DNA from 3 places in the Variovorax sp. W2I14 genome. Region 1 is predicted to be linked to each of the others. Evidence: predicted binding sites of a transcription regulator. Region 1 holds the regulator's gene; each other region holds the start of a gene.

Region 1 (9,760 bases):
CCGACCGTGCTGCCCTCGCCCGCGCCGCTACGACACATCGGCATCTATGGCTATCGCGCCGGCTTCGTGCGGAAATTTCCGTCGCTGCCGCCATCGCCCGTCGAAGCCACCGAAGCACTCGAGCAATTGCGCGCGCTCTGGCATGGGCATCGCATCGCGGTGCACGTGAGCCATGTCGCGCCCGGGCCGGGCATCGACACCCCTGAGGATCTGGCGCGCGTGCGTGCCGTCTTTGCTGCCGGACCCGCCTCCTAAGACGTGCGTCGCGGAGGGAATTCCCTATGGGGACGCATGCTATCCTCGACGTGAAATCCGCCTCGCCCAGCCCTCGGGCCAACGCTTGGCGTGACACAAAATCTAAGAACCGTCCGAGGACACCATGAGACTAATTTTGCTGGGCGCGCCCGGGGCGGGCAAAGGCACGCAAGCGGCCTTCATCTGCCAGAAATACGGCATCCCCCAAATCTCGACCGGCGACATGCTGCGCGCCGCCGTCAAGGCCGGCACGCCGCTCGGATTGCAGGCCAAGGCCGTCATGGATGCAGGCGCACTGGTGAGCGACGACCTGATCATCAACCTCGTGAAAGAGCGCATCGCCCAGCCCGATTGCGCCGATGGTTTCCTGTTCGACGGTTTTCCGCGCACCATCCCGCAGGCCGATGCCATGAAGGCCGCGGGCGTCAAGCTCGACTACGTGCTGGAGATCGACGTGCCTTTCAGCGACATCATCGAGCGCATGAGTGGCCGCCGCTCGCACCCGGCATCTGGCCGCACCTACCACGTCAAGTTCAACCCGCCCAAGGTCGAAGGCAAGGACGACTTGACCGGTGAAGACCTGATCCAGCGCGAGGACGACAAGGAAGAAACCGTGGGCAAGCGGCTCGACGTGTACAGCCAGCAGACGCGTCCGCTGGTCGACTACTACTCGGCCTGGGCCAAGGCCGATCCGGCCGCTGCCCCGAAGTACCGCGCGATCAAGGGCGTCGGCACGGTCGACGAAATCACGCAACGCGCCCTGGCGGCACTGAGCAGCTGATCCCGCCGCCCTTTTTACAGGGCGGCTATTTATTTCCCTAGCAGTTCCAGCATCAGCGCGATGCGCGCCTTCACGGGCGTGAGCGCGCCTGCGTCGCGCAGCCGGTCATCGGGCTTCGGCAGAATGCGACCGCTGGTGCAGCGCGTCGCGCGCAGCACCGCAATGCCGGCGTCCTGTGCCTTGAGTGCTGCCGCTTCCAGCGCGTGGTGCACGGTGCCATTGCCGGTAGTCGCGAGAACCAATCCGCGGACTGGTTCTTCCGCGCCCTCCCGAAGAAGTGCATCGATGATTGCGCCACTCGCACCGGCGTGGCTCATGACGATCTCGACCCGCGGCCAAGGCCCTGATGCGCTCAGCGCCGTCGATGCCTGGGGAGACGGCGCAGCCGGCCACTCCCTCACGCGCCTCACCGCGCCCTCTTCCACGTAGCCAATCGGCCCTGCATCGCCGGATGCGAAGGCATCGAGGCGGTACGTGTGCACCTTCTGCACTTCCACCCCGCTGTGGACCGTGCCAGCACACACCGCCGTCACGCCCTGCGCGCCCGCCGTCACCGCGACAGCGATGGCATCGCGCACGTTCTGCGGACCATCCGGCGAAAGAGCAGTGGCCGGGCGCATCGCGCAAGTCAGCACCACAGGCTTCGCCGGTGCCAGCACCGAATGAAGGAAGAAGGCGGTCTCCTCGAGCGTGTCGGTGCCGTGGGTGATCACCACGCCAGCCACATCCGGCTGCGCGAGCCAATGCGCGCACCGCTGCGCGAGCTTCTGCCAGATGTCGATGGCCATGTCCTTGCTGTCGACCTGCGCCACCTGCTCCGCCAGCAGGGTGACGCCCTCAGGCGCGTCGATGCCACCCAGCAAGTCCGACACGTCGACCTGCCCAGCGGTGTAGCCGATGTTGTCGCCGCTGCTGGAGGCCTTTCCGGCGATGGTTCCGCCGGTCCCCAGAACCACCACGCGACGCACTTCGGGCAACGGGGAATTGGCCATGACTTGTCAACTTCCAAAAACTGGTTAAAAATACAGGTACTGGATATCTAGCCAGTGCCGCAAGGAACCACATATGCAGTTCGCCGTGAAGCTTACCGCCCGCCAGCAGCAGATCCTCGACTTAATCCAGAGCGCCATTGCGCGCACTGGCGCCCCGCCCACACGCGCCGAAATCGCCAATGAGCTGGGGTTCAAGTCGGCCAACGCTGCCGAAGAGCACCTGCAGGCGCTGGCCCGCAAGGGCGTGATCGAACTTGTCAGCGGCACCTCGCGCGGCATTCGACTCAAGGGCGATGCGCTGCGTTCGCTCAACGAAACGCGGCATCGCGAAGGCGGGCAGTTCTCGCTCTCGCTGCCGGGCATGGCGCAGTTGGCGCTGCCGCTCATCGGTCGCGTCGCGGCAGGCTCGCCGATCCTGGCGCAAGAGCATGTCGACCAGACTTACTACGTCGAGAACACGCTCTTCCAGCGCCAGCCCGATTACCTGCTCAAGGTACGCGGCATGTCGATGCGCGACGCCGGCATCATGGACGGCGACCTGCTCGCCGTGCAGGCCACCAAGGAAGCGCGCAACGGCCAGATCGTCGTGGCACGCCTGGGCGACGAAGTCACCGTCAAGCGCCTGAAGCGCAACAAGCAGGTGATCGAGCTTCACGCCGAGAACCCCGACTACCCGACCATCATCGTCCAGCCCGGCGAGCCCTTCGAAATCGAAGGCCTCGCGGTCGGCCTCATCCGCAACACCATGCTGATGTAGGTCTCGCGGCCTGCTTGCAGCAGCACCCCATCCGGCCTCGACAGGTGGCGGGCGTATGGCGCGAAGTCGCCATCACCCTGTCGCGGCCGATTCAAGAAATCCTGCCTGTGTTCAACCTCAGACTTTTTTGGAGTTCACATGGGAATCGCCCTCCTCGCCATCGCTGATTTCTGGATGCCGCTGCAATCGCTTGCAAACCGGTTGTTGCCTGCGCGCCGCGCTCACCGCCGGGACAGCAGCGACACTGCCGCCGGCCTGCGCTACGTGGCCGTGCGCCCCGCCTGCACCACGCGCACCGCTGGTACGCCTGCACCGACGGCAACCGCCACCGCGACGGCACGCCCGCTGCGTGTAGTTCGCGTGATCGACGGAAAAAGCCGGGACCGCAGCCGCATGGTGATCTCGGGCCGCATGGCCGATGTCTGCGCGGAGCTCGACCGACTGGCCGCACTCGAAGCCGCGGAAACCGCACCCAGTTCCACGCGCCTGCACTGAGGCATTTCCCCCGGCGAGCCGCACCAGCAGTGCCCCGGGGGTGGGTATCCAAACGTTCACTGGCGCGACATCCCAATGCTGCGAGGCACAATGGCACGCCATGAACATTGTGATCCTTGACGATTACCAGGACGCCGTGCGCAAGCTGCGCTGCGCCGCCAAGCTGGACGCGTACGCGGCCAAGGTCTACACCAACACGGTCAAGGGCATCGGCCAACTGTCGGTTCGCCTGAAAGACGCCGACGTGATCGTGCTGATTCGCGAGCGCACCCAGATCTCGCGCCAGCTCATCGAAAAGCTGCCCAAGCTCAAGCTCATTTCGCAGACCGGACGCGTCGGCGGCCACATCGACGTCAATGCCTGCACCGAGCGCGGCGTGGCGGTGGCCGAAGGCTCGGGCTCTCCGCAGGCACCGGCCGAACTCACCTGGGCGCTGATCATGGCGGCCATGCGCCGGCTGCCGCAGTACATCAGCAACTTGAAGCACGGAGCGTGGCAGCAGTCGGGGCTCAAGTCGGCTTCGATGCCACCCAATTTCGGACTTGGCTCGGTGCTCAAGGGCAAGACGCTCTGCATCTGGGGCTATGGCCGCATCGGCCAACTGGTCGCGCGCTATGGGCAGGCCTTCGGCATGCAGGTGGTGATCTGGGGACGCGAAGCGAGCTGCGCCAAGGCGCGCTCCGACGGCTTTCAGGTCGCGCAGAACCGCCACGAATTCTTTGCCGCGGCCGACGTGCTCTCGGTGCACCTGCGGCTCAACGAGGAAACCAACGGCCTCGTCACGCTCGAAGACCTGTCACGCATGAAGCCGACAGCGCTCTTCGTGAACACCTCCCGCGCAGAACTGGTCGAGGCCGATGCCCTGCTCGCCGCGCTCAATCGCGGACGTCCGGGCCTCGCGGCCATCGACGTGTTCGAGAGCGAACCGCCGCTGCAGGGCCACGCCTTGCTGCGCCTCGAAAACTGCATCTGCACACCGCACATCGGCTATGTGGAGCAGGACAGCTACGAGAGCTACTTCGGCCAGGCTTTCGACAACGTCGTGAGCTTCATCAAGGGCAATCCCACCAACATCGTGAATCCCGGCGCCTTGCAGGTCCGCCGGTGAGTTCATGAGCCGCCGGGCCGCTCCAAGGCGAATACCGCAGCCGAAGGCGCAGGTCATTCGATGAGCCGGCCTGCGCCTCGAGGCGCGCTCTGGGCGCTGCTGGCCGGCAATTTCGTGATCGGCACCGGCGTGATGGTGGTGCCCGGCACGCTCAACGAGATCAGCACATCGCTTGCTGTCACTGCTGCGACAGCGGGCCAGCTGATCACCGCCGCCGCGATCGTGATGTGCCTCGGCGCACCGTTGCTGGCGGCCTTGGTCGCGGGCTGGGATCGCCGCCAGCTCCTGGCCCTCACGCTCCTCTGGTATGCCGCCGGACACGCCCTCTGCACGCTCATGCCGAGCTTCGCCGCGCTCTTGCCGGTGCGCATGCTCACGGTGATTGCGCCGGCGATCTTCACGCCCCAGGCCGCGGCCTGCGCCGGCATGCTTGTGCCGCCGGAACACCGCGGGCGCGCCGTGACCTTCGTTTTCCTTGGCTGGTCGATGGCCTCGGTGCTCGGCCTGCCCATCGGCGCGCTGATCGGCGGCCACCTCGGCTGGCGCATGGCCTTCATGGCCATTGCGCTGCTCAGCATCGTCAGCGCCGCTTCGATCTGGCTCACGCTGCCCACCGGCATCCGGCCTGCCGCGCTCACGGCCGCCGCGTGGTCTCGCGTGCTGCGCAGCCCGGTGCTGATGGGCATCGTTTCAGTCACGGCGCTCCAGGGCTCGGGACAGTTCGTGCTCTTCAGCTATTTCGGACCCATCCTCAAGCAGAGCTTCGGTGCGGACGCCAACACGCTGAGCCTGATGTGGGCGCTGTTCGGCGCCTTCGGGCTGATCGGCAACATGGTGGTCAGCCGCTACATCGACCGCGTGGGCGCCGGCCGGATGGTGCTTCTGACGTCCTCGTTGATCGCCTTGAGCCTGCTGCTCTGGCCGTTCGCGAGCACGCTCGCCTGGCTCGCGGTGGTGATCGTGCCCTGGGGCATCGGCTGCTTCGCCACCAACTCGGCTCAGCAGGCGCGGCTCGTGGGCCTGGCGCCCGCGCTCGCGCCCGGCTCCGTGGCGCTCAACAGCTCGGGCATCTACATCGGTCAGGCGGTCGGCGCGGCGCTCGGCGGCTGGCTGCTGGCGAACGACGCGGCGCCGTGGCTGAGCCGAGTCGGCCTGGCGCTGCTGCTGCTTGCCATTGGCCTCAGCGTCGCCATCGACCGCAGCCGCCGCGCGTCCTGAAAACACGAGACCCGCGTAAGACCCGGGATGCATCGCCCGCGCGGGATTGCAAAATCGGAGGCTGCCGACGCTCGCCAGCCGCTTTCCGGCCAGCACCTGCGCGTCAGGCCCTCACACCACTCAACCAGCGAAAATCTCCATCAAATGACAGTGAACTACCAACGGATCGGGCTCATCGGCGCGGGCGCCATGGGTCGCGGCATCGCGCAGATCGCCGCGCAGGCCGGCAGCGAGGTGCTGCTCCTCGACAGCTTTGCGGGCGCCGCCGAACGCGGACGCGAAGCCCTCATCGCCCAGTGGAACAAGCTGCACGAAAAGGGCAAGCTCGATGCCGCGACGCGCGATGCACAGATCGCGCTCGAGTGCAGGCCGTCGATTCAATCGAGGCACTCGCTGGTTGTGACCTCGTGATCGAAGCAGTGATCGAAGACCTCGAAGTCAAGCGCAAGCTCTTCCGCGAAATCGAGGCCGTGGTGGCCCCGACTTCCACGCTGGTCACCAACACGTCCTCGCTCTCGGTGACGGCCATTGCGGCCGGGCTCGCGCATCCCGAGCGTTTCGCGGGCTTCCACTTCTTCAACCCCGTGCCGCTGATGAAGGTGGTCGAGGTGGTGGCGGGCTTCAAGACCGCGCCCGAGGTCTGCAAGCAACTGGCCGGCTACGCGGTGCAGATGGGCCACAGCGCGGTGCAGGCGCAGGACACGCCCGGCTTCATCGTCAACCATGCGGGCCGCGGCTACGGCACCGAGGCGCTGCGGATCGTCGGCGAAGGCGTGACCGACTTCGCGACCATCGATCGCATCCTGAAGGACCAGGCCGGTTTCCGCCTCGGCCCGTTCGAGCTGCTGGATCTGACCGCGCTCGACGTGTCGCACCCGGTGATGGAATCGATCTACCACCAGTACTTCGAGGAGCCGCGCTTCCGCCCGAGCGTGATCACCGCGCAGCGCCTCGCCGCCGGCGCGCTCGGCCGCAAGACCGGCGAAGGTTTCTACCGCTACACCGACGGCGTGATGCAGCAGACGCCCGAGGCTCCGCCACCCGTGGTCGACGGCACCCCCTCGGTCTGGGTCTCGCCCCGCGCCGCGCGCCGTGCCGAGTTGCTGCGCCTGATCAACACGCTGGGCGCGCAGATCGACAGCGGCGCCACCGCCGCGCCGCATTCGCTGATCCTCGTGGCCCCGCTGGGCTTCGACGTGACCACGGTCGCGGCCGTCGAGCGCCTGGACGCCACGCGCACCGTCGGCATCGACATGCTGATCGACGACGCCGCCACCAAGCGCCGCGTGCTCGCCACCAATCCGGCCACGCGCCGCGACATCCGCGATGCCGCGCATGCCCTCTTCGCACGCGACGGCAAGGCGGTGAGCGTGATCCGCGACAGCGGCGGCTTCGTCACGCAGCGCGTGATCGGCACCATCGTCAACATCGCCACCGACATGTGCCAACAGCGCGTGTGCTCGCCGGCCGACCTGGAGACCGCGGTGCAGCTGGGTCTTGGCTACCCGCGCGGCCCGCTCGCGATGGGCAACCTCTACGGCCCGACCAACATGCTCGAAGTGCTGTTCAACCTGCAGACCGTCTACGGCGACCCGCGCTATCGCCCGAGCCCGTGGCTGCGCCGCCGCGGTGCGCTGGGCCTGAGCCTCCTGCACGAAGAAGAATAAATAACAAACCACCAACCGACTGGAAACGCGACACAGCGATGACCGCCGAACTCAAGAGCACGAGCGAAGGCAGCACCATGGTGCTGACCATCTCCAACCCGACCCAGCGCAATGCGCTGGGCCCCGAGATCTACGCCGCGGGCATCGAGGCGCTCAACGGCGCCGAGAGCAGCAGCGAGATCCGCAGCGTAGTGATCGTGGGCGAAGGCGCATGGTTCTGCGCGGGCGGCTCGTTGCAGCGCCTGTTGGCCAATCGCGAACTCGACCGCTCGGTGCAGGCCGAGAGCATCGAGGGGTTGCACAACTGGATCGATTCGATCCGCACCTTTCCGAAGCCGATCATCGCGGCCGTCGAAGGCGCCGCGGCCGGCGCGGGCTTCTCGCTCGCCCTCGCCTGCGACTTCGTGGTGGCAGCGCGCGACGCGGTATTCGCGGCCTCCTACAGCAACGTGGCGCTGTCGCCCGATGGCGGCCTCAGCTGGCACCTCGGGCAGCAGCTGCCGCGCCAGCTCGCCAGCGAATGGCTCATGAACGGTGAGCGCATCGCCGCGCCGCGCCTGCATGCGGCCGGCCTCGTGAACGAACTCACCGAAAGCGGACAGGCGCTCGCGGGCGCCCTGGCACTCGCGAAGAAGCTCAACGCCCGCGCGCCCAACTCGCTCGCCAGCATCAAGGAGCTGCTGAGCGAAGCACGCGGCGCCACGCTGGCCGCGCAGCTCTCGCAGGAGCGCGATCACTTCGTGCGCAACCTGCACCATGCGAACGCGGGCATCGGCATCGCCGCGTTCCTCGGCAAGAAACCGCCGCAATACGAGTAGCGCCTCGCGGCGTCGCTCCCGTGACACCCACCAGCTTTTCAGTCGCCGAGAGGACAACCAATGGACGACCCCATTCTTACCATCGAAGAACGTGAAGCGATCAACAGTGGTCGCTGGTTTTCTTCCCTATCTCCATCGTTACGGCACGACATCCTCCGATGCGCTTTCGTCAAACGCTACAAGGACGGCGACCTGATCGCCGCACGCGGCGATCCACCCGAACACTGGATTGCCTGCGCCAGGGGCGCGGTGCGGGTCAGCTCGACGGCCGTCTCGGGCAAGCAGGTGACGCTGACCTACGTGGAGCCGGGCATCTGGTTCGGCGACGTGGCGATGTTCGACGGGGACCGGCGCACGCACGACGCCTATGCGCATGGGGACAGCACCATCCTTTGCGTGGCGCGGGCCGACTTCCAGAAAATCCTGGCTGCGCACGTGGAGCTCTACGAAGCGCTGATGCGGCTGCAGGCACGCCGCATCCGCACGCTGTTCGGGCTGGTGGAAGATCTCAACACCCTTCCCTTGCGCGCACGCCTGGCCAAGCAGCTGATTCACCTCGTGCGCAGCTACGGCGTGCCCAACCTGGACGATGGCAGCCAGATGCGCATCGGCCTGCAACTGGCGCAGGAAGAGTTGGCGCAACTGCTCGGCGCATCGCGCCAGCGCGTCAACCAGGAACTCAAGACCATGGAACGCGAGGGCAGCATCCGGATCGAGCCGGGCGGCCTGGTGGTTCTCGACCGTGCGGCGCTGCGGCGCATTTCCGAAGCGGATATCTGACATGAGCCAGGACTTCTCCAACTTCGTCGGCACCCGCGCGGTGTCGCAGCAGCATGCCTTCGACATCGAGGTGCTCGCCGCCTGGCTCGAGAAGAACCTCGAGGGTTTCAAGGGTCCGTTGACGGTGGAGATGTTCAAGGGCGGGCAGTCGAACCCGACCTACAAGCTCGTCACGCCCACGCAAAGCTACGTGATGCGCGCCAAGCCCGGCCCGGTCGCCAAGCTGCTGCCCTCGGCGCATGCGGTGGAGCGCGAGTTCAAGGTCATGAGCGGCCTGCAAGGTACCGACGTGCCCGTGCCGCGCATGCATTGCCTCTGCGAGGACGAGTCCGTCATCGGCCGCGCCTTCTACGTGATGGAGTTCATGCAGGGCCGCGTGCTCTGGGACCAGTCGCTGCCCGGCTTCAGCAACGCCGAGCGCGCGGCCTACTACGACGAGATGAACCGCGTCATCGCGGCGCTGCACACGGTCGACTTCGCGGCCCGGGGCCTGGCCGACTACGGCAAGCCCGGCAATTACTTCGAGCGCCAGATCGGCCGCTGGAGCAAGCAGTACAAGGCCTCGACCGATGGCGCCGGTGAACTGTCGCAGCCGATCGAGGCCATGGAGCGGCTGATCGACTGGTTCCCCGCCCACATGCCGGCGAGCGCGCGCGACGAGAGCAAGGTCTCGATCGTGCACGGCGACTACCGCCTGGACAACGTGATGTTTCACCCCACCGAGCCGCGGATCATCGCGGTGCTCGACTGGGAGCTCTCCACGCTGGGCCATCCGCTGGCGGACTTCAGCTACCACTGCATGTCGTGGCACATGCCGCCCACCACCGGCCGCGGCATCGGCGGCGTGGACGTCGCGGCGCTGGGCATTCCCACCGAGAGCGAATACATC
Region 2 (9,760 bases), 750 kb from region 1:
TTGGAATGGTTCGATCAATCTATGGGCCGCAGTGCCCGCCATCTCTGAGCACGGTTCGGGCAAAAGGTTGCTTAACCTTGTTGCGGCCAGGGAAAAAGCGGATCGCAGGCGTATTGGGGATTGGCTCAGTTCTTGAGCAGGCCGGTGGCGCGCAGGGCGCCCTCGACCGCCGGACGGCTGGCTTCGCCGAGTTCGGTGAGCGGCAGCCTGAGGGCACCGCCGCAGAGGCCGAGCCGGGCCATGGCCCACTTGAGCGGAATCGGGTTGGGTTCGACGAACAGGTTGCGGTGCAGCGGCATGAGTTCGAACTGAATCTGCATCGCGCGCTTCACGTCGCCGGCGATGGCAGCCACGCACAGTTCATGCATCTTGCGCGGCGCGATGTTGGCCGTGACGCTGATGTTGCCCTGGCCGCCGCACAGCATGAGCGCAACGGCGGTCGGGTCGTCGCCCGAATAGACGGCAAAGTTCTTGGGCACATCGCGAATGAGCCACTGGGCGCGTTCGATGTTGCCGGTGGCTTCCTTGATGCCGATGATGCCGGGCACTTGTGTGAGGCGCAGCACCGTGTCGTGCGCCATATCGGCGACGGTGCGGCCGGGCACGTTGTACAGCACGATGGGCAGGTCGCCCACGGCCTCGGCGATGGCCTTGAAGTGCTGGTACTGGCCCTCTTGCGTGGGCTTGTTGTAGTAGGGCACGACCTGCAGTTGCGAATCGGCGCCAACGCCCTTGGCGAACTTGGCCAGCTCGATGGCTTCCTTGGTCGAATTGGCGCCGCAGCCGGCCATCACGGGCACGCGGCCCTTGGCTTGCTCGACCGAGACGCGGATGATTTCGCAGTGCTCTTCGACATCGACCGTCGGCGATTCGCCGGTGGTGCCGACCACGCCAAGGCAGTCGGTGCCTTCGTCGATGTGCCAGTCGATGAGTCGCCGCAGGGCGGGGTAGTCGACACTGCCGTCGTCGTGCATCGGCGTGACGAGCGCGACGATGCTGCCTGTCAGTTGCTCCAAGGGGGAATCTCTTTGTCGGTGGACGAAAGCGCCGATTCTACTTACTCCGGGCGTCGCCAAGGCGTCGCGCCCGGCCCCCTCAGTTTCCCTTAAGGAGGGCGCGCAGCGGAGGGCCCGCAAGGGGCGCGGGCGCACGGATGGCGGCAATGCGCTGCACGAAGCGCGCTGGTTCGGGGAGGAACCCGTCCTCGTAGGCCACCACACGCAGATCCGCACAGGCCGCTAGCAGTTCGCCGGGCTGCAGCAGGAAGTCGGCCCGCGACGGCTTGCCCACCGTTTCGTTGCCGGCGGCGAAGGTCTCGTAGAGCAGCACGCCGCCAGGGGCCACGGCGGCCACGATGTCGGCCATGCGGGGGCGCCACAGGTAATTGGTGACGACCACTGCGCCGAAGGTCTGGCCTGCGAAGGGCCAGGGGCCCGATTCGATGTCGGCCGTGATGGCCTGTCCGAAGGCGCCGGCTGCCTCGGTCGCTTCCGGTGACCGGTCGACGCCCGTAACTGGATGCCCGCGCCCGGCAAACCACTGCATGTGCCGGCCTGCGCCGCAGGCCACATCGAGCACCGTGGCATCGGCGGCCAGCAAGTGCGACCAGCGCACGATCCATTCCGAAGGCGTGCCCGCGCCATGCAATGGTGCTACATCTTTCATAGCAATTCAGCCTGCTTCAGAAGCACGACCACACCTGGTCGACCAGCGTCACGAGAAATTCCGGATGCGTATAGAGCATGAACACGCCCGCCAGCGCCGCCGCTACGGCCGCAAGCCAGCCGGCGTGTGCGAGGTGGTGGCGCATCTGGCGAGTCATGGCCCGATTGTGTTCGCCCGCAATCAACCCGGCACAGCCGCCGGCCGCACCGCACGGGCGATGGCGTGCTCCTTGACCGGCAGGTTGATCAGCGCCGCGAACACCCCCAGCGCGATGGCGATGTACCAGACGATGTTGTAGCTGCCGGTCGTGTCGTACAGGTAGCCGCCGAGCCACACGCCCAGGAACGAGCCGACCTGGTGGCTCAGGAACACGAAGCCGCTGAGCATCGACAGGTGCGCCACCCCGAAGATGCCCGCCACGATCGCATTCGTCGCTGGCACGGTCGAGAGCCAGAGGAAGCCCATCGCCGCCGAGAAGACATACACGCTCATCGGCGAGATCGGCACGATCAGGAACAGCGCGATCGAGATTGCGCGCGCGAAGTAGATCGCCGCGAGGATCTTGCGCTTGGCGAGGGTCTGCCCCAGCAGGCCGACCGTGTAGGTGCCGAACACATTGAAGAGCCCGATCAGCGCCAGCGCGTAGCCGGCGACGTCGGCCGACAGGCTCCGGTCGCGGAGGTACGTCGGCATGTGGATGCCGATGAAGGCCAACTGGAAGCCGCAGACGAAATAGCCCGCCATCAGGAGGCCGAAGCTCGGATAGCGGAAGGCTTCGCCCACCGCCTGCAGTACCGACTGGTCGCGGTGCCCGGCGAGCGCCGCCGTCTTCGGCTCGCGCAGGCCGAAGGCCAGCGGCACGATCACCAGAACCAGCACCGCGAGCACGGCCAAGGCGGTCTGCCAGCCCAGCTGGCCGATCAGGCGTCCCTCGATGGGCGCCATCAGGAACTGGCCGAACGAGCCGGCCGCCGCCGCCACGCCCATCGCCCAGGAGCGCCGCTCGGCCGGAATCTGCCGCCCGATCACGCCGTAGATCACCGCGTAGGTCGTGCCCGCCTGCGCCGCGCCGATCAGCACGCCCGCGCTGAGGGTGAACAGCAGCGGCGTCGGCGAATGCGCCATGCCCAGCAGCCCCAGCCCGTAGAAGATCGCACCGCCGATCAGCACCCGGAACGCCCCGAAGCGGTCGGCCAGCATGCCGGCGAACACGCCGAAGATGCCCCAGGAGAGGTTCTGGATCGCGAGCGCGAAGGAGAAGGTCTGCCGGCTCCAGTCCTGCGCCTGCGTGATCGGCTGCAGCCAGAGGCCGAAGCCGTGGCGGATGCCCATCGAGAGCGTGACGATCATGGCGCCGCAGAACAGCACCTGCTTGATCGAGAGGGTGGGGGTGGAGGCTTGCATGCCGTCGAATGTAGCCATTGCGTGCTGCGGCAGGCGCGCGGGCGGCCAAAGCCATTGATGATTTATCGGCGCCGTTTCAATGCGCATCCGGCATCAAAGCGCCTGCTGTATGGGTATCCAGTTGTTTGGCGGCGACTGACTACAATCCGCCCCCATGGCGACTCCTCTCAAGACAACCTCAGAATCCGCTTCCGGCTACTCGGAAGGCTCCATCCGCGTGCTCAAGGGCCTCGAGCCCGTCAAGCAGCGCCCGGGCATGTACACCCGGACCGACAACCCCCTGCACATCATCCAGGAAGTGCTCGACAACGCGGCCGACGAGGCGCTGGCCGGCTACGGCAAGAAGATCAAGGTCACGCTGCATGCCGACAACTCGGTGAGCATCGAAGACGACGGCCGCGGCATTCCGTTCGGCCTGCATCCCGAGGAAAAAGCCCCCGTGGTCGAACTGGTGTTCACCCGCCTGCACGCCGGCGGCAAGTTCGACAAGGGCTCCGGCGGCGCCTACAGCTTCTCAGGCGGCCTGCACGGCGTGGGCGTGTCGGTGACCAATGCGCTTTCGAAGCGGCTCGAAGTCACCTCCCACCGCGAAGGCTCGATCGCCAGGTTGGCCTTCAGCGCCGGCGACGTGATCGAGGCGCTCGAAATCCGAAAGCTCGAGGCCGGCGAACGTAAGCAGGGCACCACCGTGCGCGCCTGGCCCGACGCCAAGTACTTCGAAACCGCCGCGCTCCCGATGAGCGAGCTCACGCACCTGCTGCGCAGCAAGGCGGTGCTGATGCCCGGCGTGAGCGTCACGCTCACGGTCGAGAAGACCAAGGAAACGCAGCAGTGGCTCTACAAGGGCGGCCTGAGCGACTACCTCATGCAGACGCTCAACGGCGATCCGGTGATCCCGCTCTTCGAGGGCAGCGGCCATGCCGACAAGAACGCCGACAACTTCGCCGAAGGCGAGGGCGCCGACTGGTGCGTGGCCTTCACCGAAGACGGCCAGCCGGTGCGCGAGAGCTACGTCAACCTGATTCCCACCAGCGCCGGCGGCACGCACGAAAGCGGCCTGCGCGACGGCCTTTTCACTGCGGTGAAGGGCTTCATCGAACTGCATTCGCTGCTGCCCAAGGGCGTGAAGCTGTTGCCCGAAGACGTGTTCGCGCGCGCTTCGTACGTGCTGAGCGCCAAGGTGCTCGATCCCCAGTTCCAGGGCCAGATCAAGGAGCGCCTGAATTCGCGCGACGCGGTGCGGCTGGTGTCCAGCTTCGTGCGCCCGGCGCTCGAACTCTGGCTCAACCAGCACGTCGACTACGGCAAGAAGCTCGCCGAACTCGCCATCAAGGCCGCACAGACCCGCCAGCGCGCCGGCCAGAAGGTCGAGAAGCGCAAGGGCTCCGGCGTGGCCGTGCTGCCGGGCAAACTGACCGACTGCGAGAGCAAGGACATCAGCCACAACGAGGTCTTCCTGGTCGAGGGCGACTCCGCCGGCGGCAGCGCCAAGATGGGCCGCGACAAGGAAAGCCAGGCCATCCTTCCGCTGCGCGGCAAGGTGCTCAACACCTGGGAAGTGGAGCGCGACCGGCTCTTCGCCAACACCGAAATCCACGACATCTCGGTGGCCGTGGGCGTCGATCCGCACGGCCCCAACGACTCGCCCGACATGAGCGGCCTGCGCTACGGAAAGATCTGCATCCTCTCCGATGCCGATGTGGACGGCTCGCACATCCAGGTGCTGCTGCTCACGCTGTTCTTCCGTCACTTTCCGAAACTCATCGAAACCGGCCACGTGTATGTCGCGAAGCCGCCGCTGTTCCGGGTCGATGCGCCCGCGCGCGGCAAGAAACCGGCCTCCAAGGTCTACGCGCTCGACGAGGGCGAGCTGACCGCCACACTCGACAAGCTGCGTAAAGACGGCGTGCGCGAAGGCGCCTGGAGCATCAGCCGCTTCAAGGGCCTGGGCGAGATGAGCGCGGAACAATTGTGGGAAACCACGCTCAATCCCGATACCCGGCGCCTGATGCAGGTGCAGCTGGGACGCTTCGACTTCACCTCCACCCAAGGCGAGATCACCAAGCTCATGGGCAAGGGCGAAGCGGCCGCCCGGCGCGAGTTGATGGAACTGCGCGCCGATGACGTCGACATCGATGTTTGACCCCCGTGACCCTCACAGATTTCATGCGTCCGTTGCTGTTGGCTTTGCTGCTGTGCCTGCAGCAGGGAATGGCGCACGCCGCTGACATCTACGGCTACATCGACAGCAAAGGCGTCGCGCACTTCGCCGCCGAGAAGGTCGATGAGCGCTACCAGATCTTCTTTCGCGGCGGCCAGAGCTTCGACACCGCGCAGGGCATCTCGCCGCTCTCGCGCAGCGGGCGCAAGTTCGACGGCAAGGTGCCGCCGGCGTCGCAGAGCCTGCTGGCGCTCTTCGAGGCCTCGCCCAGCTACAAGACGGCCAAGGCAGCGCTGCGCGATGCGTCGAACAAGCATTCGATCGACTACGAACTGCTGCAGGCGCTGATCGCCACCGAATCCGGCTTCGATGCGCAGGCCGTCTCGCCCAAGGGCGCGATGGGCCTGATGCAGCTCATGCCCGCGACCGCACAGCGCTACGGCGTTGCGGCGGACAAGCGCACGAGCATCGAGAAGAAGCTGTTCGACCCCCGCATCAACATCGCCGCCGGTTCCCGCTACCTGCGCGACCTGATCGCGATGTTCCCTGGGCAGATCGAACTGGCCCTTGCCGCCTACAACGCGGGCGAAGGGGCGGTGCAGCGCGCGGGCAACAAGATCCCGAACTACAAGGAAACGCAGAACTACGTGCAGACAGTGCTGCAGCTCTACGCGTACCTGAAGCCCGGTGCGACCGGGGGGCGCATCGGTGGCGGCGGCAAGTCGCCTGGCCGCATCCGCATGGAAATGGGCGGTGCCGTCGGCCGCGGCAACATGCCGCCCGACCGGCCCTGGCTGCCGGCCGCTTCGCCGGCCACCAAGCCTGCCGTGCCTGCGCTGATGGAGCCGGCCGATGTGCCGACCTCTCCCTACATGCCCGAAGTGCCGGTCTCGTCCATGACGGGCGCGCCTTCGGTGGCCATGTCCGAATAAACAAGCAACAAAAATCTTCCGGAAACGACAGACGATGGATTCCCAACCTCCGCTCGACCTCGGCGGCCCGACCGACGGCGACACCACCCTCACACTGGCCGACTACGCGCAGACCGCCTACCTCGAATACGCGCTCAGCGTGGTCAAGGGCCGCGCGCTGCCTGATGTGTCCGACGGCCAGAAGCCGGTGCAGCGGCGCATCCTGTATTCGATGTCGCGCATGGGCCTGGGCTTCGGCGGCACCAACGGCACCGTGGGCGCCAAGCCCGTCAAGAGCGCGCGTGTGGTCGGCGACGTGCTCGGCCGCTTCCACCCGCACAGCGACCAGGCCGCCTACGACGCGCTGGTGCGCATGGCGCAAGACTTCTCGCAGCGCTACCCGCTGGTCGACGGCCAGGGCAACTTCGGCAGCCGCGACGGCGACGGCGCCGCGGCCATGCGCTACACCGAGGCGCGCCTGGCCCGCATCACCAGCCTCTTGCTCGACGAGATCGACGAAGGCACGGTCGATTTCATTCCCAACTACGACGGCAGCACCGAAGAACCGCGCCTCCTGCCCGCGCGGCTGCCGTTCACGCTGCTGAACGGCGCGAGCGGCATCGCCGTGGGTTTGGCCACCGAAATCCCGAGCCACAACCTGCGCGAGATCGCCGACGCCTGCGTCGCGCTGATCAAGTCGAACGGCAAGCTGAGCGAAGAAGAGCTCTTCGCCATCGTGCCCGGCCCCGACTACCCGGGCGGCGCACAGATCATCAGCGGTGCCAGCGACATCGCCGATGCCTACCGCACCGGCCGCGGCTCGCTCAAGGTGCGCGCGCGCTGGAAGATCGAAGACCTCGCGCGCGGCCAGTGGCAGCTCGTCGTCAACGAACTGCCGCCCGGCGTCAGCACGCAGAAGGTGCTCGAGGAAATCGAGGAAATCACCAATCCGAAGGTCAAGGCCGGCAAGAAGGCGCTCTCGGCCGACCAGACGCAACTGAAGGCCGCGATGCTTTCTGTGCTCGACGTGGTGCGCGACGAATCGAGCAAGGACGCCGCAGTGCGGCTGGTGTTCGAGCCCAAGACCTCGCGCATCAGCCAGGAAGAATTCATCACGACGCTGCTCGCGCAGACCTCGCTCGAAACCTCTTCGCCGATCAACCTCACGATGGTCGGCATCGACGGCAAGCCCACGCAGAAGTCGCTGCGCCAGATGCTCAACGAGTGGATCGCGTTCCGCGAGATCACCGTCGAGAAGCGCTCGCGGCATCGCCTGAACAAGGTGCTGGAGCGCATCCACATCCTCGAGGGCCGGCAGCTGGTGCTGCTGAACATCGACGAGGTGATCGCGATCATCCGTGCGGCGGAAGATCCGAAGGCGGCGCTCATCGCGCGCTTCAATCTCAGCGAACGGCAGGCCGAGGACATTCTTGAAATCCGCCTGCGCCAACTCGCGCGGCTCGAAGCCATCAAGATCGAACAGGAGCTCAAGGGCCTGCGCGAAGAGCAGAAGAAGCTCGAAGACATCCTCGGCAGCCCGGCCACGCTGCGCCGACTGCTGATCAAGGAAATCGAGGCCGATGCCAAGACCTTCGAAGACCCGCGCCGCACGCTGATCCAGGCCGAGAAGCGCGCCGTGGCCGAAGTGAAGGTGGTCGACGAGCCCGTGACCGTGATCGTCTCGCAGAAGGGCTGGGTCCGCGCGCAGAAGGGCTGGGCGAGCGAAAAGGCCGCCGGCAACGGAGGCGCGGCACCGGAGTACAGCTTCAAGTCGGGCGACACGCTCTATGGCGCCTTCGAATGCCGCAGCGTCGACACGCTGCTCGTGTTCGGCTCCTCCAAGGACAAGAGCGTGCGCGTCTACACCGTGCCCGTGGCGTCGCTCCCCGGCGCGCGCGGCGACGGCCAGCCCGTCACCACGCTCATCGAGCTCGATGCCGGCACGCACGTCACGCATTTCTTCGCGGGCCCGGTGGGCGCCAGCGTGCTTCTGGCCAACACCGGCGGCTACGGCTTCATCGCCACGGTCGAGAACATGATGTCGCGCCAGCGCGGCGGCAAGGCCTTCATCGACGTGGGCGAGGGCGAACAGCTCTGCCGTCCTTCGCTGGTGGGCGGGCGCGAGCGGTGCCGAGCCGATGCCGGCCGCCACGCACGTGGCCTGCGCCTCGACCGGCGGCCGCATCCTGACCTTCGACATCGCCGAGCTCAAGAGCCTGCCCAAGGGCGGCCGCGGCCTCACGCTGATCGACCTGGAACCCAAGGACACCCTCGCGGGCGCCGCGGCCTACACGCGCAGCGTGAAGATCGAAGGCATCGGCCGCGGCGGCAAGGAGCGCGACGAGACGCTGGAAATCCGCACCCTCAACAACGCACGCGGCACCCGCGCGCGCAAGGGCAAGGCGGCCGACCTGGGCTTCAAGCCGGCCAGCATCGTGCGGGTGCTGTGATGGGCGGCATCGACATCAGCGTCATCGGCCTGTTCATCGCGGTGGTCACCGGCCTCGCCAGCTTCCTGGTGGGCCGGCACTTCCGGATGAAGCGCGCAGCCAAGCGGCGCGAGAAGGACCGCGCCGCGGCGCAGGCCATCGAGACGCGGCAGGTGCGGCGGGCGCGCGAGCGGCGCGAAGGCGGCAGGTAGGCCGGGCGTGCAGGCAAGGGGCTAGCGCAGCCCCTGCCACCACCGCGTATTGGTCCGCGCCTGCCCCACCGTCACCACTTCGCCGATCACCGGCGTCGCCAGCTCGATCTTCTTGGCTTCCGTGAGGCTCGCGATGCGGTCCAGCGGGTCGTGCCAGGTGTGGAAGGAAAGATCGAAGGTGCTGTTGTGCACCGAGAAGAACACCTTGCCGCGCAGGTCTTCGAAGGCCTGCACGCTTTGTTCGGGCGTCATGTGCACGCCGGGCCAGTAGGCATCGTAGGCGCCGTTTTCCATCAGCGCGAGGTCGAAGCCGCCGAAGCGGTCGCCGATCTGCTTGAAGCCCTGGAAGTAGCCCGAGTCGCCGCTGTAGAAGATGCGCTGCTCGCCGCTCTGCACCACCCATGAGGCCCACAGCGTTCGGCCGCGGTCGGAGAGCGTGCGGCCCGAGAAATGCTGGGCGGGCGTGGCGGTGAGCTTCACGCCGTCGTGCTCGGCGTCCTGCCACCAGTCGAGCTCGGTCACCCGCTCGGCGGGCACGCCCATCACCACCAGCCGCGAGCGCACGCCCAGCGGCACGAAATAACGCTTCACGCTCTTGGCGAGGTATTCGATGGTCGCCACGTCGAGGTGGTCGTAGTGGTCGTGCGAGAGGATCACGCCTTCGATGGGCGGCAACTGCTGCAGCGTGAGCGGCGGCTTGTGAAAGCGCTTCGGCCCGGCCCACTGCACGGGCGAGGCGCGCTCGCTGAACACCGGGTCGATCAGCCAGTACTTGCCCTGCAGCTTGAGCAGGTGCGACGAGTGACCAAGGCGCACCACGTGGTTGGCCTTGGCGTCGAGCGCGTCCAGGTCTTTCGCGCTGATCTCACGGACCGGGATCGCATCGACCGGCACCGTGTCGACCTTGCTGCCGACGATGAACCGCGACCAGATGCGCCAGGCGCTGGCCGAGGGCTTCTCGTCGGGGTTGGCCATGTT
Region 3 (9,760 bases), 440 kb from region 1:
GCACTCGGCCGGAATCTCCTCGGGCGTGGCGATGCAGCGGCCGCGCGCGTCGTTGCCCAGCACGTACCAGCACTCGCCGCCCAGATCGAGATAAGCCGCGCGCTTGTCGGGCTTGCGCAGGTCGCCCAGCAGATCGGCGCGGCTGACCTTCACCTCGTGGACGATCGGGTGCGCATAGGCCTCGACGCTGGTGTTGCGGATCGAAAACACATCGGGCCGCGCCATGCACCAGCGCGGCTTTCCGCCCTCTTCGAGCGGCGGCAGGCGCGCGCGCAGGCCGAGGCCGCGCCATGCGATGCGGCCGCCGCGCGTCATCTCGCGCGCCACGCGTTCGACCAGCGCCTCGTGCGGCGTCAGCGCCGCGCGGTTGATGGTGAGCGTGGTCGCTATGCGGGCAATGCCGGCGTCGGTCACGCGCAGGGTCTCGTGGCCATGCGATGTGCGCACGCGTTCGAGGAATCCGCCGGCCAGCAGCTCGACCTCGATGGCGTCGCAGCACGGCCAGCCAGCCGAGCGGTAGATCTCGCGCAGGCGCCGCGCGTGGAGCTTGCCGAAAGGCACCGTGGCAGTCGCGTCCGCCATTTCAGCCATTGCCGTTGCTGTTGCTGTTGCTGTTGCTGTTGCTGTTGCTCCCGCCGGTCTGCATCGGCGGAGGCTCCACCACCGGCGGTGGAAATCCCGGGTCGGTGACCGGCGGCACGACCGGCGGCGGATCGCCCTCGGGAGGTGGTGGTGGAGGTGGTACGGGAATCGGCACGTCGGGCGCGGGCGGCGGCGGACCGATCGGCATGGCGACGAGGGGGTCACGGTCGGGGGCTAGTGCGATTGCGAGTGCGGACATGGGGAACAGGTTAGCGAAAAGTCGTGGGAGGCGCGAGGCGTGGAACGATCGGTTGCATCCGTCGCATTGCGCGCTCGATCAATGGAAATCCCGGCTGATGTTGCTCTGCGCAAGCCGGCCCATGAGCGGCGTCAAATCCTTGAAGCCGGTGGCGACCAGATGCTGCACCTTGCCGCCGCTGTCGTCGTCGCGCTGCCAGGTGCCCTGCACCGCGAGCAGGTGCGATTTCAGCAGCGGCTCGCGCCAGGCGTCGATGACATGGCTCCAGACGATCACGTTGACGTTGCCGGTCTCGTCCTCCAGCGTGACGAAGATGGTGCCGTTGGCCGTTCCGGGCCGCTGCCGGCCCTTGACGATGCCGCAGGCGCGCACGGTGCGGCCGGTGGGCTGCGCGCGCAACTCCTCCGCGCTCATGAGCTTCATGCGCGAAAGGCACGGGCGCAGCAGCGCGAGCGGATGGCGGCGCAGCGTGAGGCCGAGCGATGCGTAGTCGCCGACGATCTCCTCGCCCTCGGGCGCCGCGGGCAGCAGCAGCACCTGCTCGTTGATCGGCACGCCCTTGAGCAAGGCCGGCGAGCGTCGCTGCGCCGTGGCGTCCCACACCTGCTGGCGGCGATGGCCCGAGAGCGACATCAGCGCATCGGCCGCGGCGAGCGCGGCCATGTCCTTGCCGTCGAGTTCGGCGCGCAGGGCGAGGTCTTCGGTGCTGGTGAAGGGCGATTGAGCGCGCGCTTTCAGCAGGCGTTCGACACCTTCCTTGGAGAGGCCTGAAATGCGGTTCAGCCCGAGCCGCACCCGCGGGCTGGTTCTCGTTGCCCAGGCGCTGGGCGTAGCGCGCGTCGGTGCCTGGCGGCATGCGCGGCGCATCGGGCGCGCGGGCCTCGAGCGTGGTGTCGAAATCGCTGTGCGTGACATCAACCGGCCGCACCTCGACGCCGTGCCTGCGCGCGTCCTGCACGAGTTGCGAAGGGCTGTAGAAGCCCATGGGTTGCGAGTCGAGCAATGCGGCGAGGAAGCAGGCGGGTTCGTAGTTCTTCAGCCAGCTGCTCACGGTGACCAGCAGCGCGAAACTCGCGGCGTGGCTCTCGGGGAAACCGTAGTCGCCGAAGCCGAGGATCTGTTTGAAGATGGCTTCGGCGAATTCGAGCTTGTAGCCGTTGTCCGTCATGCCTTTGACGAGCTTCTCCTGAAATTCTTCGAGGCCGCCCTTGCGCTTCCACGCCGCCATCGCGCGACGCAGTTGATCGGCCTCGTCGGCCGTGAACTTGGCCGCGATCATGGCGATCTGCATCACCTGCTCCTGAAAGATCGGGATGCCGAGGGTCCGCGCCAGCGCAGGTTTGAGATCGTCGTTTTCGTAGACGATCGGCAAACCCTTGCGTACTCGCTCACGCTGCTTGAGATATGGATGCACCATGCCCCCCTGAATAGGCCCTGGCCGCACGATCGCTACCTCAATCACAAGGTCGTCATAAGTACGCGGCTTCAGGCGCGGCAGCATCGACATTTGCGCCCTGCTCTCAATCTGAAACACGCCGATAGTGTCGGCATCGCAGATCATGTCAAACACCTTCGGATCGTTGTTGGGGATCTGATGCATCTGCACCATCGAGCCCCGCCACCGGTTCATGTGATCGAGCCCGCGGCGGATGGCGCTAAGCATGCCAAGTGCGAGAACATCAACCTTGAGCATTCCCATGGCTTCGAGGTCGTCTTTTTCCCACTGGATAACTGAGCGGTTTTCCATTGAGGCTTTCTCGACCGGTACTAACCGCGTGAGCCGGGTGTGCGTAAGAACGAAGCCTCCTACGTGCTGGCTCAGGTGACGTGGGAAGCCTTTGAGCCGCTGCGTCATCTCTATCCACTGTTCGAGCTTGAGTTCGTCTTCCCGCACGCCTGCACGTTTGCATGCCGCATTCAACTGCTCGCCGAGCACGGCATCGTCGAACCAGTAGTGGTCCTTGGCGAATTCATCGATTAATCGTTCATCGATACCAATGGCCTTGCCCACGTCGCGCAAGGCGCTGCGGGATCGATAGCAGATGACGACGGCGGCAATGGCAGCGCGCTCGCGGCCATATCTGTCGTAGATGTACTGGATGACCTCCTCACGCCGCTGGTGCTCGAAGTCGACATCGATGTCGGGCGGCTCATTGCGTTCACGGCTAAGAAATCGCTCGAACAGCAGCGTTCCTTTGTCGGGGTTGATGGCGGTAATGCCAAGGCAAAAGCAGACTGCCGAGTTGGCCGACGAGCCACGCCCCTGACAAAGAATGCCTTTCGATTTGGCAAAGCTGACAATGTTTTCCACTGTGAGGAAGAACATCTCGTACTTGAGTTGAATGATGAGAGCCAACTCTTTATGGACCTGCTGGCAGACGCTTTGCGGAATTCCCGAGGCATATCTTTCAAGCGGATATTTTTCGAGCGCGCCCTCCCACGTCTTGCGCACCAGCGTCTGGGCCGGCGTCTCGCCGTTGCCTACGCTTTCGAGCGGGTACTCGTAGCTCTTGCGAATTTCTTGCGGATCGAACCTGCATCGCTCGGCCACCACCAGCGTGTTCTCCAGCATTCCGGGCAAATAGAGCCCGGCCAGTTGCATGCGTAGCCGCAGATGCCGCTCGGCATTCGACTGCAGTGCAAAGCCGCATTCAGCGACTGTCTTTCCTTCGCGCACGGCCGTCAGCACGTCGTGCACCGACTTGCGGCCACGCCCGTGCATGTGTACGTCACCAGCTGCTACGAGTGGCACGCCGGCTTGTTCGCCGGCTTGCATCAGCGCGACGAACCAGAGGTCGTCGTCGAGTTCATTGAACATTTCCACGGCCAGCCACAAGTTGCCACCGTACAAGGCCTTTGCGGCTGCCAGGTCCTCCTGCAGCGTGGCCATCTCGATGCCTGCGCCAGGCTCGCGGTGCGGCACGAAAAGAATCTGGCAGTCCTGCAGTGAAGCCACATCGCTGCCCTCCCAGCTCACGCGGTACTTCCCTTTGGGCAGCTCGGTATTACGCGCAGCCGTGATGAATTCACAGAGGTTGCCCCAGCCTTGTGCGCCGTTCGCGATCACTACGAGCCTGAAGCGCTCGAAACGGAATTCGCTGCCGAAGAGCAGCCGGAATCCAGGGTTGCGCGGAATCTTCGGCTCGTCGGGATGTTTGCGCTCATACGCCTCCAGCTTGGAGGGCAGGTCTCGCAAGGCCACATACGCACGCACGATTCCGGCCACAGAGCATTCGTCTGTGATGGCTAGCGCGTCGTAGCCGAGTTGATAGGCGCGTTCCACCAACTCCTCTGGGGTCGAGGCGCCGCGCTGGAAACTGAAGTTCGTGAGGCAATGCAACTCGGCATAACGCGGCAGCACCGAGGTTGGCCGTACCCGCAACGGAACCGGCAGCGCATGCACCTTGGCAGGCTGGCGCTTGCGCTCTTCCTTGGCACTCAGGTCAGGCATAGAACCCCTGCAGGTACCAGCGCACTTCGCCTGAAGAAAACAGCGCCGAATGCCGCTCGCGAAAGATCCACACCAGCCCGGCTTCGGGGCTTTCGGCCACGTAGTAGTCGCGCATCGCCGGCTGGCCGCCGTCTTCCTTGCCGCCCCACCAGCCGGCCTCGACGCGCTGCGGGCCGACCAGCTTGCTCAGCGGGCCGCGATAGCACGGGCGCTCGCCGTCCATCTCGAGCAACACGGGTTCGGGCAGCAGCCACGGCGGATAGATCGCATCGGGCTGCGAGGCTGCGGCTTTCGCTTCCTTGCGCGCCTTGCCGGGCGCGGCCTTGTCCTTCTGCAACGCGGGCCGCCATGCCTGCTTGCGCTCGGGCCGGTGATCGGCCTCGGCGCAGGGCACCACCACCTGATGCGCGCCGAGCCGCACGCTCAGGCGCTCGACCATCTCGTGCAGCTTGTCGCCCTTGCGGTTGTCCTCGGGCAGAAAACTCGTGCTGGCGCCGGCCCACGGATCGGTTTCAAGCGTGCGGAGCCTGAGCCAGCTCGCGGGCGCCGCGAGCGTGGTGAGGGCGAGCTTTTCGGACAGCAGGCGGCGCAGGTGCGCGAGGTCCTGCGTGGGCTCGGCGGTGCGCACGGTGACCTGCTGGTGCGGCGGCAGGTTCACACCGTTGAAGCGCTTGAGGTCGAGCGTCCACTGCAGCTCGAGCGCGCGGGCGCCACGCTGGCGGGCGCGCAGCCAGATCTGCAGCGCCGAAAGCAAACGGTTGGCCGCCCACATGAGTTCGGGCGCGGTCTCGGCGAGCGCGGGCAGCTCCAGCTTCTGCTCGAACACATCGGGCAGCGTGAGCCAGTCGTGGCCCTCGGGGCGCAGGCCCCAGGCGGTGTCGAGCGCTGTGCGCAGCTCGGTGCCGAAGCGCCGCGTGAGGCCGCCGCGCGGCAAGGCGGCCACCTCGCCCCAGGTGCGGCAACCCAGGCGCGCGAGCAGGTCGAGGTGCGGGCGGGCGGCGGTGAGCGTGTCCAGCGGCAGGCCGGCCGGCATGTCCTTCGGGCGCTCTTCCTGCCGTTCGAACAGCCGCAGCCGCGCAAGCGCGATCAGGCTCGTGGCGCCCTGCGCGCCGAGCATGCGCACATCGGGCGCGGGGTTCGCGGCGACCAGCTGGCGCATCAGTTGCAGCCGCCCGCCCCAGAGGCGCTCGCAGGCCGAGACTTCGAGCATGAGCGCCTCGTCCTGCCAGGCGACGTGCGGCGTGTATTCCAGCGCCCACCAGCCCAGCGCTTCGGGCGTGGGCAACTGCGGTGCGTCGGGCGCGTCGGCGTCAAGCGACCACCGCAATGCGATCCAGTGCATTGGGGCCTCCTTTCCACGCGTCGATGCGGACCACGGTTGCGGACGTTGCCGTGTCGCCAACCGGCACCGTGCCCTGCTGCTGCAGGCGCAGCTTGCGGCGCAACCGGGCGGCGGCGAGCAGCGCCGTCATGCGCTCGTTGCGCGCCGGCAGCATCACCGGCGCGGCCAGCGGCGGACCGCGGCGCTTGAGGATGTGCAACTCGATCTGCGAAGAATCCGCGGCGCAGCTTTCCACCTGAAGACGAAGCCGTGCGGGCGAAGCGCCCCGCGCGGCCGACTCGGGCCGGCACACGAAGAGCATCACGTCATGCTGCGCGGCGGCCAGTTGCAGCCGCCGCAGTTCGCCCACGCGCGCCTGCGGCAGCCACGCCACCACGGCGGCCACGTCCGCGCAGCGCAGCGCCTGCTCGCAGGCCCACAGGCGCGCGGGTGGCGCATCGCTCTTGATCCACATCAGCGCCTCCACCGGCAGGCCCTGCGCCGCGAGCGACGGCCCGCAGGGCTCGTAGGGCGCGCCGATCAGCACGACCGGCCCGCCGCGCGCCTCCACAGCCTGCGCCAGCGCGGGCAGCAGCAGCCGCCAGACATGCGCTTCGGGCGCGCTTTGCAGCAGCTCCGTCATCGCGCCGACCGGCCAGCCGCCGCCGGGCAACTCGGCGTCGAGCGCGGCATGGCCGGTGGCGACGACCTGCGCGTCGGCCAGGCCGAGTTCGTCGGCATGCCAGACGCCACGGCCCGCGGCGGCGGAAAAGGAGTCGAGGAAAGGAAGGCCCATGATCGGAGTTTTAACTGTATTTTTATACAGTATTTCCTGAGCCGCAACCGGAGATCGATTTACTCGGAGGACTTCGCCCCTTAAGATTAATTGTTAACAGTTTGTGACCATGACACACAAAAAGATTCAATTCCTGGCCTCGGCCTTTGCCGCCTTCGTTCTCGGACTGTCTGCTTCGGCGCATGCGCAGACCGGTAAACCCCTGCTGATCGGCCAGACCTTCGTGCAGACCGGCCCGCTGGCGTCGCTCTCGACCGAGCCGCTGGTCGGCATCCGTGCCATGTTCACCACGCTGAACGCGAACGGCGGCATCAACGGCCGGCCGGTCGAGTTGCGACAGCTCGACGACGCCTACGACCCCGCCAAGGGCGCCGAGAACGTCAAGACCTTCGCGAAGGACGGCGCCATCGGCGTGCTGATGCCCATCGGCACTTCGTCGGCGGTCGGCGCGATCAAGGCGGCCAACGAATTGAAGATCCCGGTCGTTGGCGCCTACACGGGCGCGGGCCCGGTGGTGAAATTCAACGACTACAGCTTCCCGGTGCGCATCAGCTTCGACGAGGAATACAGCCGCATCGTGAACCACCTGTTCACCATCGGCCTCTCGCGCATTGCCTTCGCGCACAACGACAACCCCGGCGCGCGCTCGGCGATGGAAAGCACGCAGAAGTTCATTGCCGAACGCGGCGACAAGATGGTGGGCAGCGTGGCGATCAAGAACGACGGCTCCGACGCGGCCGAGCGCGCGGCCGAGCTGGCCAAGCTCAAGCCCAAGGCGGTGGTGCTGTCGGCCACCAACGATGTGGCGGCCAAGTTCATCACGGCCTACCGCGCGGCGGGCGGCGAGACGGCCTTCTATTCGTTCTCCTTCCTCAACGGCCAGAAGCTCTTCCAGGACATCAAGAAGGACGCGGCCGGCGTTGTCATCTCGCAGGTCGTGCCCTACCCGTGGAACAGCGCGATGCCCGTCATCGCCGAGTACCAGGCGGCGATGAAGAAGATCGGCATGAACGAATTCGGCTACGCGAGCCTGGAGGGCTACGTCGCGGCCAAGGTCATGGTCGAGGGCCTGAAGCGCGCGGGCGCGAACCCCACGCCCGAGTCGCTGCAGAAGGGCCTGGAGTCGTTCAAGACGCTGGACATCGGCGGCATCGCCGTGTCGTACCGGCCCGGCGAGCACCGCGGACTGACCTTCTCCGAGCTGTCGATGCTCAAGGCCGACGGGCGCTACCTGCGCTGAGGGCTTCCGCCCGGCAGCATGGCGGGCGCAGAATTTCGTTCGTGACGACGCCCACCACGAACGAGCCCCACCTTCCCGCAGTGACGCGTGCGCAGCTGCTGCGGCTCGGTGCCGCCCTCTGCGCGGGCGCCGCGCTCCCCTCCTTCGCCCAGCAGCAACCAGGCAGGCCCGCGATGCAGATGACCACCCGTCCCATTCCCTCCACGAAGGAAGCCCTGCCGGTCGTCGGCTGCGGCACCTGGATCGGCTTCGACCAGCGCCCCGGCACCGACGAGTACAAGCGCCTGCCCGGCGTGCTCGAGGCGCTCTTCGCGGCCGGCGGCACGGTGATCGACAGCTCGCCGATGTACGGCCGTTCCGAGGAAACCACCGGCGAATTGCTGGCCGCCACCAAGCCCCCCACCAAGCCCTTTCTCGCCACCAAGGTCTGGACCTCGGGCCACGAGGCCGGCGTCGCGCAGATGGAGCAGTCGTTCGCGCGGCTGCGCACCAAACAGATCGACCTGATGCAGGTGCACAACCTCGTCGACTGGCGCACCCACCTCGCCACCCTGCGCGGCTGGAAGGAACAAGGCCGCGTGCGCTACATCGGCATCACGCACTACACCGCCTCGGCCTACGGCGAGGTCGAGGCCGTGCTGCGGGCCGAGAAGCTCGACTTCGTGCAGATCAACTATTCGCTCGACGCGCGCGATGCCGAACAGCGCCTGCTGCCGCTCGCGGCCGAGCGCGGCGTGGCGGTGATCGTCAACATGCCCTTCGGCGGCGGCGGACTGCTGCGGCGCCTGCGCGACAAGCCGTTGCCCGCCTGGGCCGGCGAGATCGGCTGCACGAGCTGGGCGCAGGTGCTGCTGAAGTTCGTGCTGAGCCATCCGGCCGTGACCTGCACGATTCCCGGCACGAGCCGCGCCGAGCACATGGCCGACAACGCCGCGGCCGGCAGAGGCACCTTCCCCGATGCGGCCTTCTGGCGCCGCGAAGCCGCCGCTATTCGAACTTGACGTTGTGCTCCCGCACCGTCGCGCCGAAGGCGTCGTACTGCGTGCGGAAGAATTCGGTGAACTTCGCGGGGCTCATGCCGTAGCCCTCGAAGCCCTGCTGCACCAGTTGCGCATGCACGTCGGGCCGCTTGAGCGTGTTCTGCAGTTCCTGCGAGAGCTTCTCCGTGATCTCCTTCGGCAAGCCCGGCGGCCCGAAGAAGCCGGCCCACGGCGTGATCGTGAGCTTGCCCAGCCCCAGCTCGCCGCCCGTCGGCACATCGGGCAGCAGGCCGCTGCGCTGCGGCAGCAGCGTGACCAGCGCGCGGATGCGCCCCTCCTTCACGAAGCCCGGCGCCAGCGTGCCGGTGGTGAACATCATGTGGATCTGTCCGCCCAGGAGGTCGGTCATGGCCTGCATGTCGCCCTTGTAGCGCGCGTTGACCACCTTGCGGTCGCCCAGCAACTGCAGCATTGCCAGCTCCGAGGCGCTGTTGCTCGATGCCGAGTTGTAGGCGCCGGGCTTGGCGGCCACCATCGCCAGCAGCTCGTTGACGCTTTTTGCCGGCAGGCTCGACGGCACCACGAGGAACATCGAGAACTGCCCGGCCGAGCTGATCGGCGTGAAGGCCTTGAACGGGTCGTAGGGCGAGGTCGGCCGCAGCGTGGGCGCGGCCACCATCGCGGTGTTGGTGCCCATCAGCAGCGTGTAGCCATCGGGCTTGGCCGATGAAGTGGCCTGCGCCGCGAGCACGCCGTCGGCGCCCGGGCGGTTCTCCACGATCACCTGCTGGCCGAGCTGTTTGGACAAGCCCTCCGCAATGATCCGCGTGAGCGCATCGGCGCCGCCGCCGGGCGCGAAGCCGACGATCAGCCGCAGCGGCTTGTTCGGATAGGCATCGGCGCCCCAGGCCGCCGTGCCGGGCAGCACCGTCGTTGTGAGGGCGGCAACGGCCGCAAGGGCCAGGTCTCTGCGTCGCATGAAAGGCTCCTTTTCAAAAGAGATCAGAAGAGATGCCGCACACCGAACTCCCACCCCGACGAGCGCTTGCCACCGGCGGGCGCCACGCCGCCGCTCACCACGTAGCGCGCCTGCCCGCTGTTCATCAGCCGCGCGTAGGTGCCGTAGAGCGC

Evidence for each region. The regulator LexA, encoded in region 1, represses DNA repair genes until DNA is damaged. The targets are predictions, from matches to a motif close to ACTGTATNNNNATACAGT.
Region 2: a site for LexA is predicted at 3,174-3,191, ahead of QF040_RS01700 (DNA topoisomerase IV subunit B). Genes of this name have one in related genera too.
Region 3: a site for LexA is predicted at 6,423-6,440, ahead of imuA (translesion DNA synthesis-associated protein ImuA). Genes of this name have one in related genera too.

What each region holds. Positions count from the first base shown of each region.
Region 1 covers NZ_JBNDJX010000001.1:1,095,725-1,105,484, reverse strand. The annotation lists gene kdsB (3-deoxy-manno-octulosonate cytidylyltransferase) at 1-255, shown strand, start outside; gene adk (adenylate kinase) at 380-1,036, shown strand; gene QF040_RS05205 (asparaginase) at 1,066-2,028, opposite strand; gene lexA (transcriptional repressor LexA) at 2,102-2,785, shown strand; gene QF040_RS05195 (hypothetical protein) at 2,924-3,280, shown strand; gene QF040_RS05190 (D-2-hydroxyacid dehydrogenase family protein) at 3,381-4,388, shown strand; gene QF040_RS05185 (MFS transporter) at 4,449-5,606, shown strand; partial or broken gene QF040_RS05180 (3-hydroxyacyl-CoA dehydrogenase) at 5,751-7,273, shown strand; gene QF040_RS05175 (oxepin-CoA hydrolase, alternative type) at 7,312-8,091, shown strand; gene QF040_RS05170 (Crp/Fnr family transcriptional regulator) at 8,152-8,871, shown strand; gene QF040_RS05165 (phosphotransferase) at 8,873-9,760, shown strand, end outside.
Region 2 covers NZ_JBNDJX010000001.1:343,746-353,505, forward strand. The annotation lists gene dapA (4-hydroxy-tetrahydrodipicolinate synthase) at 126-1,052, opposite strand; gene QF040_RS01685 (class I SAM-dependent methyltransferase) at 1,096-1,665, opposite strand; gene QF040_RS01690 (hypothetical protein) at 1,682-1,822, opposite strand; gene QF040_RS01695 (MFS transporter) at 1,846-3,069, opposite strand; gene QF040_RS01700 (DNA topoisomerase IV subunit B) at 3,224-5,212, shown strand; gene QF040_RS01705 (lytic transglycosylase domain-containing protein) at 5,236-6,162, shown strand; partial or broken gene parC (DNA topoisomerase IV subunit A) at 6,197-8,591, shown strand; gene QF040_RS01715 (hypothetical protein) at 8,591-8,782, shown strand; gene QF040_RS01720 (MBL fold metallo-hydrolase) at 8,804-9,760, opposite strand, start outside.
Region 3 covers NZ_JBNDJX010000001.1:653,386-663,145, reverse strand. The annotation lists gene QF040_RS03175 (hypothetical protein) at 1-582, opposite strand, end outside; gene QF040_RS03170 (hypothetical protein) at 584-841, opposite strand; partial or broken gene QF040_RS03165 (error-prone DNA polymerase) at 920-4,292, opposite strand; gene QF040_RS03160 (Y-family DNA polymerase) at 4,285-5,634, opposite strand; gene imuA (translesion DNA synthesis-associated protein ImuA) at 5,603-6,409, opposite strand; gene QF040_RS03150 (ABC transporter substrate-binding protein) at 6,519-7,649, shown strand; gene QF040_RS03145 (aldo/keto reductase) at 7,730-8,650, shown strand; gene QF040_RS03140 (Bug family tripartite tricarboxylate transporter substrate binding protein) at 8,637-9,608, opposite strand; gene QF040_RS03135 (porin) at 9,632-9,760, opposite strand, start outside.